Regions from separate parts of the Bacillus sp. JK74 genome, predicted to be linked through region 3. Evidence: riboswitches for the same ligand, from Rfam matches in the RefSeq annotation. Region 3 holds a riboswitch; each other region holds the start of a gene.

Region 1 (3,571 bases), 400 kb from region 3:
CCAGTTTGACGACGCCCTTAATATCCGTGATGCCGAGCGTCGGGTTTGACGGTGTTTCCATATAAATGGCTTTCGTGTTCGGACGGATGGTGCGGGCGACCGCTTCTGTGTCCGTCATATCGACAAAGGTATGTTCGATTCCGAAACGGGACAGAACCTCAGTCACCATGCGGAATGTTCCGCCGTACACATCCTCCGTGACGAGAACATGGTCGCCTTGGGATAAGAGCAGAAATGCCGTCGAAATCGCCGCCATACCGGAGCTGAAAGCAAAACCTCTCGTTCCGCCTTCAAGACCTGCGATCGTTTCTTCAAGCGCTGTTCTTGTCGGTGTGCCGGAGCGGCTGTAATCATATGTCCCGAATTCTTCAAATGAAGACTGATGGAATGTGGAAGCATGCTGGATCGGCACGCTGACGGCTCCGGTGGCTCCGTCTGTTTTAAATGGATTGTGCACGAGCTGGGTTTCCAGCGTCCAATTGTGATTACTCATATGACACGGCCCCCTCTTTTACTTGCTGTAATGCCTGCTTTACATCCCGCTTCAAATCTTCTGCATGTTCAATGCCCACTGAAAAACGCAGCAGGCGGTTGCAGACGCCGTTTGCGATACGGATATCTTCCGGAATGTCCATGTGCGTCTGTGTCGCGGGGTATGTAATAAAGCTTTCCACCCCGCCGAGACTTTCTGCGAAACAGATCGTTTTCAGCGCCTTTAAAAACGGATTGACCCATTCCTCTTTTTGCAGCCGGAAAGACAGCATCCCGCCTTTTCCGGGATATAACACGTCGGCGATTTCCTCTTCCTGTTCTAAAAATTCTGCAAGTTCACGGGCGTTTTCTTCATGACGGCGCATTCTGAGTCCGAGTGTTTTCATCCCTCTCATTAAAAGCCACGAATCAAACGGCGGGAGAACGGCGCCGATCGCATTTTGGTGATTAAACATGATGTCGCCGAGCTCTTCATCCTTAACGACAGCCAGACCGGCAAGGAGGTCATTGTGCCCCGCTAAATATTTTGTGGCGCTGTGAATGACGATGTCCGCTCCCAGTTCAAGCGGGCGCTGGAGCACCGGGGTATAAAACGTATTATCCACAATTAAAAGCAGGCCGGCTTCTTTCGTAATCCGGGCGATTTTTTCAATGTCCGCCTCCTGCATTAACGGGTTTGTCGGCGTTTCAACAAATACCGCTTTCGTGTTTTCCGTTATTTTGGAGCGTAAACAGTCTTCATCGCTGAAATCATCATAAATAAAGCTTAAGCCGTATTTTCTCCATTCGTTTTCAAACAAACGGTACGTGCCTCCGTATAAATCGGAGGATACAATCAATTCATCCCCGCTTTTAAATAAAGCCATAATGGTTTGAATGGCTGCCATTCCCGAGCTGAAAGCAAATCCTCTCGCACCGTTTTCCAACACGGCGATGGCGTCTTCGACGAGCTGGCGTGTCGGGTTTTTCGTGCGCACGTAATCAAAACCTGTAGATTCTCCTATTCCTCTATGGCGGTAAGCGGTGGACAGATAAATCGGCGGACTGACCGTTCCCGTTGCTTCTTCGCTTCTATTTCCAATTTGGGCTAATTTTGTTTCAACATGCTGCGTCATCAGTAAGCACCATCCTTTTTCAAAAATAAAAAAGCCCCCTCTTCATAAGAAGAAGGAGCTTTTCTCTTCCTCTTATCTTCCAAGCATGTGAATCGCTTGCTGGATTTAGCACCTTGGCACTTTGCCTTCCCGCGGCAAAGCAAACCGGTTGCTGAGGTTTCAAAGGGCCAGTCCCTCCACCTCTCGTGATAAGAATATTGTTTTGTATTTTCTGATTGTTCTATATTAACGCACTATAAAATGGATTTCAACAACTTTTTATTTATCTGAACTCTCGCAAGAAGTGCATCTGAAGAAAGAAATTTCTAATAATTCATGGTACAATAGGAAAAAACCATCAAGACAAGAAGCGGCCTGGAGGAATGCGAAGTGGCATCAAAAAACGGAATCATTCATGAGAAAACACTTTTCTCCCATGAGCTTGAAGAGGAAATGACCGTTTTGGTCTACCTGCCCGCCACCTTCTCCCCCCTGTATAAATATCATACGGTCATCGCTCAGGACGGCCATGATTATTTCAGATTAGGGAGAATCGGGCGTCAGGCGGAAGAGCTTATGTCAAAAGGGGAAATTGACCGCTGCATCATTATCGGCGTCCCTTATAAAAATGTGCGGGAGCGAAGAAACACATACCATCCAGAAGGCTCTAAGTTCGCCTCATATAAGCGGTTTATCGCCAATGAGCTCGTTCCTTTTATCGACAAAGAATACCCGACTTATCAAGTCGGATACGGCCGCACCATGATCGGGGATTCCCTCGGCGGAACCGTTTCGCTCATGACGGCGATTGACTATCCGAATATGTTTGGAAACGTCATCATGCAGTCTCCGTATGTTGACGGGCACGTGCTGGATGCCGTCCGGCAGTCGGAGGATCTCAAACAGATTTCCGTTTATCATCAAATCGGAGAAAAAGAAACCGGCGTCCACACGACGGACGGTCAGGTTCTTGATTTCACCGCGCCGAACGAAGAGCTCAAACAGCTGCTGGAAAGCAAACAGTCCGAATACACGTATGAAACCTTCGACGGGGATCATAAATGGACCTATTGGCAGCCGCTCATCACGCCGGCGCTGAAAAAAATGCTGTAACCATTCATTTAAGGAGGGAACTTTCATGAAATACGGTATTGTTTTATTTCCATCAAAAAAATTACAGGATCTCGCCAATTCGTACCGGAAACGCTACGACCCGAGCTACGCGCTCATTCCGCCGCATCTGACGGTAAGAGATCCGTTTGAAGCGACAGAACAGGAAATCGAGCAGGTCGTATCACAGCTGAGACAGACGGCGAAAGAGTCGCATCCGCTCGTTCTGAAAATTACAAAATACAGCTCGTTTTCTCCTGTGAATAATGTGATATATATGAAAGCAGAGCCGACGGAGGAATTAAAATCTCTGAGTGAGAAATGCTACTCAGGAGCATTATCCGGCGAGCCGGAATACAGCTTCGTTCCGCATGTCACGGTCGGCCAGAAGCTGTCGTCAGATGAACATTCCGACGTACTCGGACAGCTGAAAATGCAGGACATTTCCCACGAAGAAGTCATCGACCGTTTTCACCTGCTCTATCAGCTGGATAACGGCTCATGGACTGTGTACGAAACATTTTTATTAGGCGGAGGAGAATAACTGCTTGGAATCCATCATCGCAAAAACTGAAAAACAGCTGAACGACGCTTTTTTCGTCAGAAAAGAGGTCTTTGTGAAAGAACAGCATGTTCCGGAAGAAGAGGAAATTGATCAATTCGAAGACACGTCAGAGCATATAGTCATATATGACGGCGGCCAGCCGGTCGGAGCCGGCAGATGGCGCTTGAAAGACGGGCATGGAAAATTAGAGCGCATCTGCGTAATGAAAAGCCATCGTTCTTTAGGCGTCGGGGCCATCATGATGCAGGCGCTTGAAAAAGCGGCTGCAGCCAAGGGCGCCGGCAGCTTTATCTTACATGCGCAGACGCAG
Region 2 (3,571 bases), 280 kb from region 3:
ACCCATGCATATTTCGTAAAGGCGAATCCGGCCAGTTTTTCACCGAAGTATTCGACCATATCCGTCCGCTCAAATTCTCCGTGAACGAGCACGTCTAAGCCGATTTCTTCCTGAATGTCAACCCAGCGCTTCGTTTCCGCATTAATAAAGGCTTGGTACTGTTCATCCGTCCAATCTTTTTTCCGCCATTTTTGCCGTGCGCTCCGCACCTCGGCAGATTGAGGGAAGCTTCCGATTGTCGTCGTCGGCAGAAGAGGAAGACCGAGTGATTCATTCTGCAGCGCCAATCGTTCTTCAAAGCTTGCCGGACGGGAGAAGTCTTTTTCCGTCAGCTGATTCAGCTCTTCTTTTTGAGCTGAGTTCGCTCCTGTTGCGAATGCTTTTAAAGCCTTAAGTGCCGCTTTTGATTCTTCGATCTGCTCATTGACGGCCGCTTTGCCGGACAGAAGCCCTTCTTTTAAGACGCCGAGTTCCGCCAGTTTTTCTTTAGCGTATGACAGGCCGTTCAGCAAATCCTTTTCAAGATGCTCGTCAGGGTGTTTCGCCACCGGCACGTGCAGAAGACTGCTTGAAGGCTGAATCCATAACTCCTCAACATCAGCGTGGCTGAGGATATCCAAAGCTGCATCAAGGCGTTCTTCAACATCGATTTTCCAAATGTTCCGGCCGTCGACCACACCGGCTGCCAGCACTTTATCTTTCGGGAAGCCGTGCTTTTTCAATTGCTCAAGGTTTCTGCCTTTATCATGCACGAAATCAAGTCCGATTCCTTGTACAGGATAAGAAACGAGTTCTTCATATGCATCAACCGAATCGAAGTATGTCTGCAGGAGGACATTCAGTCCTGAAAGCTCTTTTGTGATCGCTTCATAGAGGTCTTTGGCGGCGCGGACATCTTCAGAAGAAGCTGTCACAAGGGCAGGCTCATCAATCTGAACCCATTTGACGCCTTCTGCTTCAAGTTCTTTCAGAAGCTGCACATAAAGAGGAACAAGGCGTTTTTGAATCGCTTTCGCTTCTGATTCTTCGTATCCTTTCGCAAGCGTGACGAATGTATACGGACCGACGATGACAGGTTTCGTTTCCGCTCCGAATTCTTCTTTGATCCGGCGGTAGTCATCAAGCTGTTTATTTCTCGTCAGACGGAATTCAATACTTTCGTCATATTCAGGAACGATGTAATGGTAGTTGGTATTGAACCATTTCGTCATTTCACTGGAAACGGCGTCTTTTACACCGCGGGCAATCGCAAAGTATGTATCAACGGGATCCGTGATGCTGCGGAATCTCTCCGGAATCCAGTTAAAGCTGACGGCGGTATCAAGCACATGGTCATAATGGGTGAAATCAGAGACCGGCACGATATCGATATGTTGGTCAAGCTGGGTTTTGACAGCTGATAAGAATAAGCCGTCAAGCTCTTTAAGAAACGTTTCTTTATCAGTGTTTCCTTTCCAATAAGCCTCAAGTGCTTTTTTCCATTCTCTGTTCAAGCCGATTCTCGGAAAACCGAGGTTCGAAGTTTTGATTGTTGTCATTAAGTCTCCTCCTTTAAGTGAGATGTAACAAAAAAGCCTCTTTCTCATGAGAGAAAGAGGCTTTAACTTCAAAATGCAAGCCTCTCTTATCTCTCAGATCACGTCTGATGGAATTAGCACCGTGCCTTATGAGACAATTGTCTCGGCGCAAAAATCACGCGCCCCATTTCACAATGGAATTACGGTCGGTTGCTGTTGGGGTCAAAAGGCCAATCCCTCGCCCAACTCTCGATAAGAGAAAGTATTTCAATTTTTTTGAAAAGTTACATCATTTGTTGGTTATCTTATCAGCTTATTCAGATCACTGTCAATAGAAAATCTCACAATTTAAAAATTGGTGATGTGACAAACTGATCAATCATTATACGAGAAAAATATCAGAAAGACAGCAGCTGTGCCTGTTCGGCTCTTTCCATCAGCACTTCAGGTGCGTCTAAATACAGAAATCCGTTCCCGGCCAATGTTTTGGCGATGTCCAAAGGAAGGGTCCGCCGCACGAGCTGGGCGTAGACTTCAGCCTCAGAAAGCGTCCGCTGAAACGCGTCCTGTTCAAGCCCTTTTATTAAGGCAAGCGCACCGCTCACATGCGGGGCGGCCATTGAAGTGCCCGTCAGCTTCCCGTATTTATGGTTGGGAAGGGTGGAGAGAATATTTTCTCCCGGAGCCACCAGGTCAATCTCTTTATTAGCGTTTGAAAATTCAGACGATTTACGGGCGATTGAGACTGATCCGACTGCGATTACTTCGTTGTAAGCGGCCGGATATGACAGTTCCTCTGTACGCTCGTCTCCGTCGCCTTCGTTTCCTGCCGCGCAAACGACCAGAACACCGCTGTTTACCGCATTTGTGACGGCTTCTTTCAATTCAGGCACATCGTTCGGCCCGCCGAGTGACATGGAAATAATGTCCGCCTTTTGTTCAACGGCGTAGTTGATGCCGTTAATGATCCATTCGTATTTGCCGCTGCCGTTTTGACCGCCGAGAACTTTAACGATTAAAAGGCTTGCTTCCGGCGCGACACCCGAAATTCCGCCGTTTGAATCATTGGCGGCAATCGTTCCGGAAACGTGTGTCCCGTGTCCGTTGTAATCGGAAATCACGTCTTCTTTGCCTCCGTCATCATCGGTGAAGTTTTTCCCGCCGACAATCCGGTCTTTCAAATCAGGATGATTGATGTCGCAGCCTGTGTCAAGCACCGCGATTTTAATATCCTTGCCTTTAAACCCTTTTGCCCACAACTCTGGCGCCTTAATCACTTTAATCCCCTCAGGAAGCTCGTTCACATCCATGATCTGTTCATCCGTGACATAAGGAATCAAATGCATTTCACCATTCATAAAAAAGCCCTCCTTTTTTATGCTTGCGAGTGGATACAAGGGTGTTGCTACTATTTTATGGCAGAGCATGCCGGCCGGAAAGAGTCATTTGAAGCATTTTCATAAAAAAGGCGTAATCTATCGTACTAAAAAATTTCAAATAAATGGATAGTTTAACAGCTTTCATTTTCATTCATGACCCGCTGACGCTATAATTGGAAATGGGAAAGGAGAAGAGATATGAAGATAAGTGAAGCATTATACAGCTATTTTTCAGAACAAGTGGATCAAATTGCGAAAGAGTGGATCGAAACGATGGAAGATTCGGATCCTAATTCGATTTATTCTTTGACAAATCCCGTCATCACAGAAGAACTGACGGAGCAGGATAAAGAATTTTACCGGCATATTAATAAAATGTATATCATGCCGGAAAAAGAATTTTTAGAAGAGTTCGAGCGGTGGGTGATTGAGCTTGCGAAAGACCAGAAGCATCTGGATACTCCCGTCCAGTATGTGGTCCGTGAATTCATGAGAAACCGGAGACTATACATCAGTTATTATGATGCGTTTGCCGATAAACATGAATCTTCGTTTGCTCAGGGAGAAAGGAAGAAATGGGAGAATTTAATTGCACAAGTATTTGATTTTACGATTTACACGTTTGTCGATCATGCTGAGCATAACTCAAAAATGCAGCTGAATGCGCAAAGAGAA
Region 3 (3,571 bases):
CCAGTTAACAGATAAATAAACTCAGATTAATAGTTAAATGCCCCCGCCTTGTTCATGGACAGAGCGTTTCTCTTTTCGGATGGCTTTCATCAGACTGGCGGCTCCGCCAGCTGCCAAAAGCACGCTGGCCATCATAAAGATGGAATAGTAATCTCCTTTTAACAGCAGGGAGACAAGCAGATACGAAATCGACAGTGACAAAAACGGCGAAACGACCCAAACTTTGAGCATCGTTTTCACGACTTCTTTATGAAAAACGTTCGGCCCGTTTTTGGCCATTCCGATACCGATAATTGATGATGATGTGACTTGCGCCAATGGGACCGGCAGACCGAAGACGGAACTGATAATGACAAGCCCCGCGCCGGTTCCTGAAAGCAGTATGCCTTCTCCGGCTGAAAATCTCGTAATCTTTTTCCCGTTGGTTTCAAGCACTTTACGTCCTAAAAGCAGAGCGCCGAGAGCGACAAAGATGCCTCCGTACAGCGTTCCTTTTGACACGCTGAGTACGCCCGCAGCCACCAAAGGGCCCACCGCATTTGCGACATTGTTCATTCCGGCTGAAAAAGCTTCCCAAAACCCCGCAAAAAGCAGCACAATCCCTAAAATCTTCTGTTTCCGTTTCGAAATGACTCGAATATTCAGAGAACTGAATACCTTCGATACGAGAAAGGTGAAACAGAACGCGACGAACGGTACGAGCACCCAAAAAATCACGATGACCAAAAGATGCTGTAAAAACAATACTTTGTACGCGACGCCGACACCGACAATCGCCCCGACAGTGACCTCACTCGTCGACAGCGGAATGCCGAGCACATTCGCCGTGAATAACGATAGCGCCGCCGCTCCGATTATAATGCAGACAATGGTGAGCGTAATGGTTTGTTCGGGAATGATTCCGCCACTGATCGTCTTAACGACTTCACCGCCGCCGATAACCGCCCCTGACAGGACTCCGGCCGCGCAGATGATCAGCGCATATGTTTTCTTTTTAACGGCGCCGGACCCGTAAGCGACTCCCATTGATGCCGCGGCTCCGCTGGCTCCGATATTCATGGCAAAAAACAGGCAGAATAAAATAGCGGCTAATTCCATCGGGCAGCTCCTTTATTCATGCAGTCCGCATTCGGTTTTCGCCATGCCGTTCCATCTGCCGCTCCGCAAATCTTCCGCGGTAAACGCAGGTGAAGTGCACGGTTCACAGCCGATGCTCGGATACCCCTGATCATGGAGGATATTGTAATCCAGCTCATGCTTGGAAGTATATCTCCAGATGTCTTTCCATGTCCAATGGATCAGCGGGCATACTTTAATCGATTGAAACTTGTCGTCTTTATTCAGGAAATTCGTATTCGCCCGGCTCGGCCCTTGATCCCGGCGAAGGCCGGACAGCCATGCCGGATGCCCTGCGAGTGCTTCTCTTAACGGCAGAATTTTTCTGATGTAGCAGCACTGGTTCGGTTCTCTTTCCCACAGTTTATCTCCGTGAGCCTCGGCCTGTTCCTCAAGAGTAAGGCTGGGCTTTTTCAGGATAATGTTCAGCCCCGGGTAACGTTCTTTCACTTTTTCGATCGTTTCATATGTTTCTTTAAAGTGAAGACCCGTATCGAGAAACACGATTTCCGCGTCTTTCTTTACTTTAGAAATTAAATCGATCAGGACGATGCCCTCAATCCCGAAGCTGCACGCGTAAACAAGCTGGTCTCCGTAGTGGCCGTATGCCCATTTTAAAACGGACAGCGCGCCTTTATAGGAATCGTCTTCCGGAAATGTAATCGCCGGCTCTTCCCATGTGTCATACGTTAGCATTTTTTCTTTCCTCCTCCCGGAGACAATCAAACAGCTGTTGTTCTCTGCCGGTTGTCTTATCCCTCAATCTTTTTTTTATATAAAAAACTTTCAATCCAGCGGAATGAAAGACAGTGACCCGGTATAGCCCTTATCTTCAAAATGCTGTGCATTTTTCTGGATGCGGCACCTTGCAATACACGCAGGTTGCCGGGCGTCATCGGTCCAGTCCCTCAGCCGCTCTTGATAAGCTTTTTAGATTTGTACTAAATTTTAGCACAATTCTAACAGAAGTCAACCCGAGTTTTTTGATAGGAATAATAAAACAGGCCCTGAGGCCTGTTTTTATTGTCGTTATTTTTTAAACCAATCTTTTGACTCGGGATTCAGTTTCCATGATTTCAGTTTTTCAATGTCAGCTGAATGAATCGTTCCGTTTTCAAGCGCGACTTCAATCAGCGTGTCATAATCTGTTAACGAGTAATAAGGAAGACCCGCTTTTTTAAAGGCTTCTTTTGCTTTCGGCAGTCCGTATGTAAAAATGGAAATGACGCCGAGGACTTCCGCGCCCTCTCTTTGAAGGGCCGCCGCAGCTTCAAGCACGCTGCCTCCGGTAGAAATCAAGTCTTCAATCACGACTGTTTTTTGTCCTTTCTTAATGGCGCCTTCTATTTGATTTCCTTTGCCGTGCGCTTTCGGTTTGCTTCTGACGTAGCACATCGGCGCGCCTGTACGGTCTGCGAGAAGCGCAGCATGCGGAATGCCCGCCGTTGCAGTGCCCGCGATCATCTCCGCCTCGGGGAAATGCTCCTTCAGCAGTTTGCCGAGCCCGTCCGCCACATCATTTCTCACTTTTGGATACGACAATGTCAGACGGTTGTCACAATAGATCGGTGATAAAATGCCGCTCGCCCACGTAAACGGCTCATTCGGACGTAAAAAGACAGCTTCAATGTGTAATAGATGTTTTGCGATAGCCTGTTTCATCGGCGAACGCCCTCCCATTCCAGTTTAATTGCTTCATATGCTTTAACGGGGTTTTCCGCTTTTGTAATTGAGCGGCCCACGACGATGGCTGACGAACCGTTTTCTTTCGCAAATGACGGAGTCGCCGTCCGGACTTGATCGTCAGCTGCGTCACTGGCCGTGCGGATGCCCGGCGTGACTGTCAGAAATGAAGGCCGGACCGCTTCATAAATGGCTTTTGTTTCATGGACCGAACATACCACTCCGTCCAGCCCGCACTCTTCCGCCATTTTGCCGTAGTGCACAACCGTTTCTAACAGCGGCTTTTGCAGCAGAAGCTCTTCCTTCGCCACCTGCTCTGAAGTGCTGGTCAGCTGAGTCACCGCGATTAAAGACGGGCGTTTTCTGCCTGCCGGCGTGCCTTCTTCAAGCCCCTCAAGGGCCGCGCGCATCATGCGTGCGCCCCCTGCCGCATGCACATTGACGAGATCAACGCCGAGGCGGGCCAGCCGCTTCATCGCTTTATTGACCGTAGTCGGGATATCATGAAGCTTTAAATCTAAAAATATATCACAGTTCCGCTCTTTTAATTGGTGAATGATGGCGGGGCCTTCCTGATAAAAAAGTTCCATCCCCGTTTTGACAAAAAGCCTTTCCTTTTCAAACAAGTCTAAAAACGTTAAAGTCTCTTCCCCTGATGCAAAATCAAGCGCGATGATGGGCAGGTTGTTTTTCATGTTTCCAGCTCCTTCCGATGCATTCACTTACAGATTGAAAGCCGTGTTGGCGCAGCACACGGGGGAGCTGTTCTATG

The links. A riboswitch is a leader RNA that binds a small molecule or an ion and turns the genes downstream of it on or off. The one in region 3 is predicted to bind S-adenosylmethionine.
Region 1: another riboswitch for S-adenosylmethionine. It lies ahead of ACWJJ5_RS08445 (methionine biosynthesis PLP-dependent protein); the one in region 3 lies ahead of ACWJJ5_RS06530 (phosphoadenylyl-sulfate reductase).
Region 2: another riboswitch for S-adenosylmethionine. It lies ahead of metE (5-methyltetrahydropteroyltriglutamate--homocysteine S-methyltransferase); the one in region 3 lies ahead of ACWJJ5_RS06530 (phosphoadenylyl-sulfate reductase).

Annotation. Positions count from the first base shown of each region.
Region 1 covers NZ_JBSJQB010000002.1:798,146-801,716, forward strand. Annotated here, with positions in the region: gene metC (cystathionine beta-lyase) at 1-493, opposite strand, end outside; gene ACWJJ5_RS08445 (methionine biosynthesis PLP-dependent protein) at 486-1,607, opposite strand; SAM riboswitch class I at 1,677-1,802, opposite strand; gene ACWJJ5_RS08450 (esterase family protein) at 1,977-2,699, shown strand; gene ACWJJ5_RS08455 (YjcG family protein) at 2,725-3,240, shown strand; gene ACWJJ5_RS08460 (GNAT family N-acetyltransferase) at 3,245-3,571, shown strand, end outside.
Region 2 covers NZ_JBSJQB010000002.1:671,815-675,385, reverse strand. Annotated here, with positions in the region: gene metE (5-methyltetrahydropteroyltriglutamate--homocysteine S-methyltransferase) at 1-1,538, opposite strand, end outside; SAM riboswitch class I at 1,622-1,776, opposite strand; gene ACWJJ5_RS07700 (S8 family peptidase) at 1,916-2,875, opposite strand; gene ACWJJ5_RS07695 (STAS domain-containing protein) at 3,095-3,571, shown strand, end outside.
Region 3 covers NZ_JBSJQB010000002.1:396,764-400,334, forward strand. Annotated here, with positions in the region: gene ACWJJ5_RS06525 (inorganic phosphate transporter) at 34-1,098, opposite strand; gene ACWJJ5_RS06530 (phosphoadenylyl-sulfate reductase) at 1,111-1,812, opposite strand; SAM riboswitch class I at 1,940-2,044, opposite strand; gene pyrE (orotate phosphoribosyltransferase) at 2,146-2,778, opposite strand; gene pyrF (orotidine-5'-phosphate decarboxylase) at 2,775-3,494, opposite strand; gene ACWJJ5_RS06545 (dihydroorotate dehydrogenase) at 3,463-3,571, opposite strand, start outside.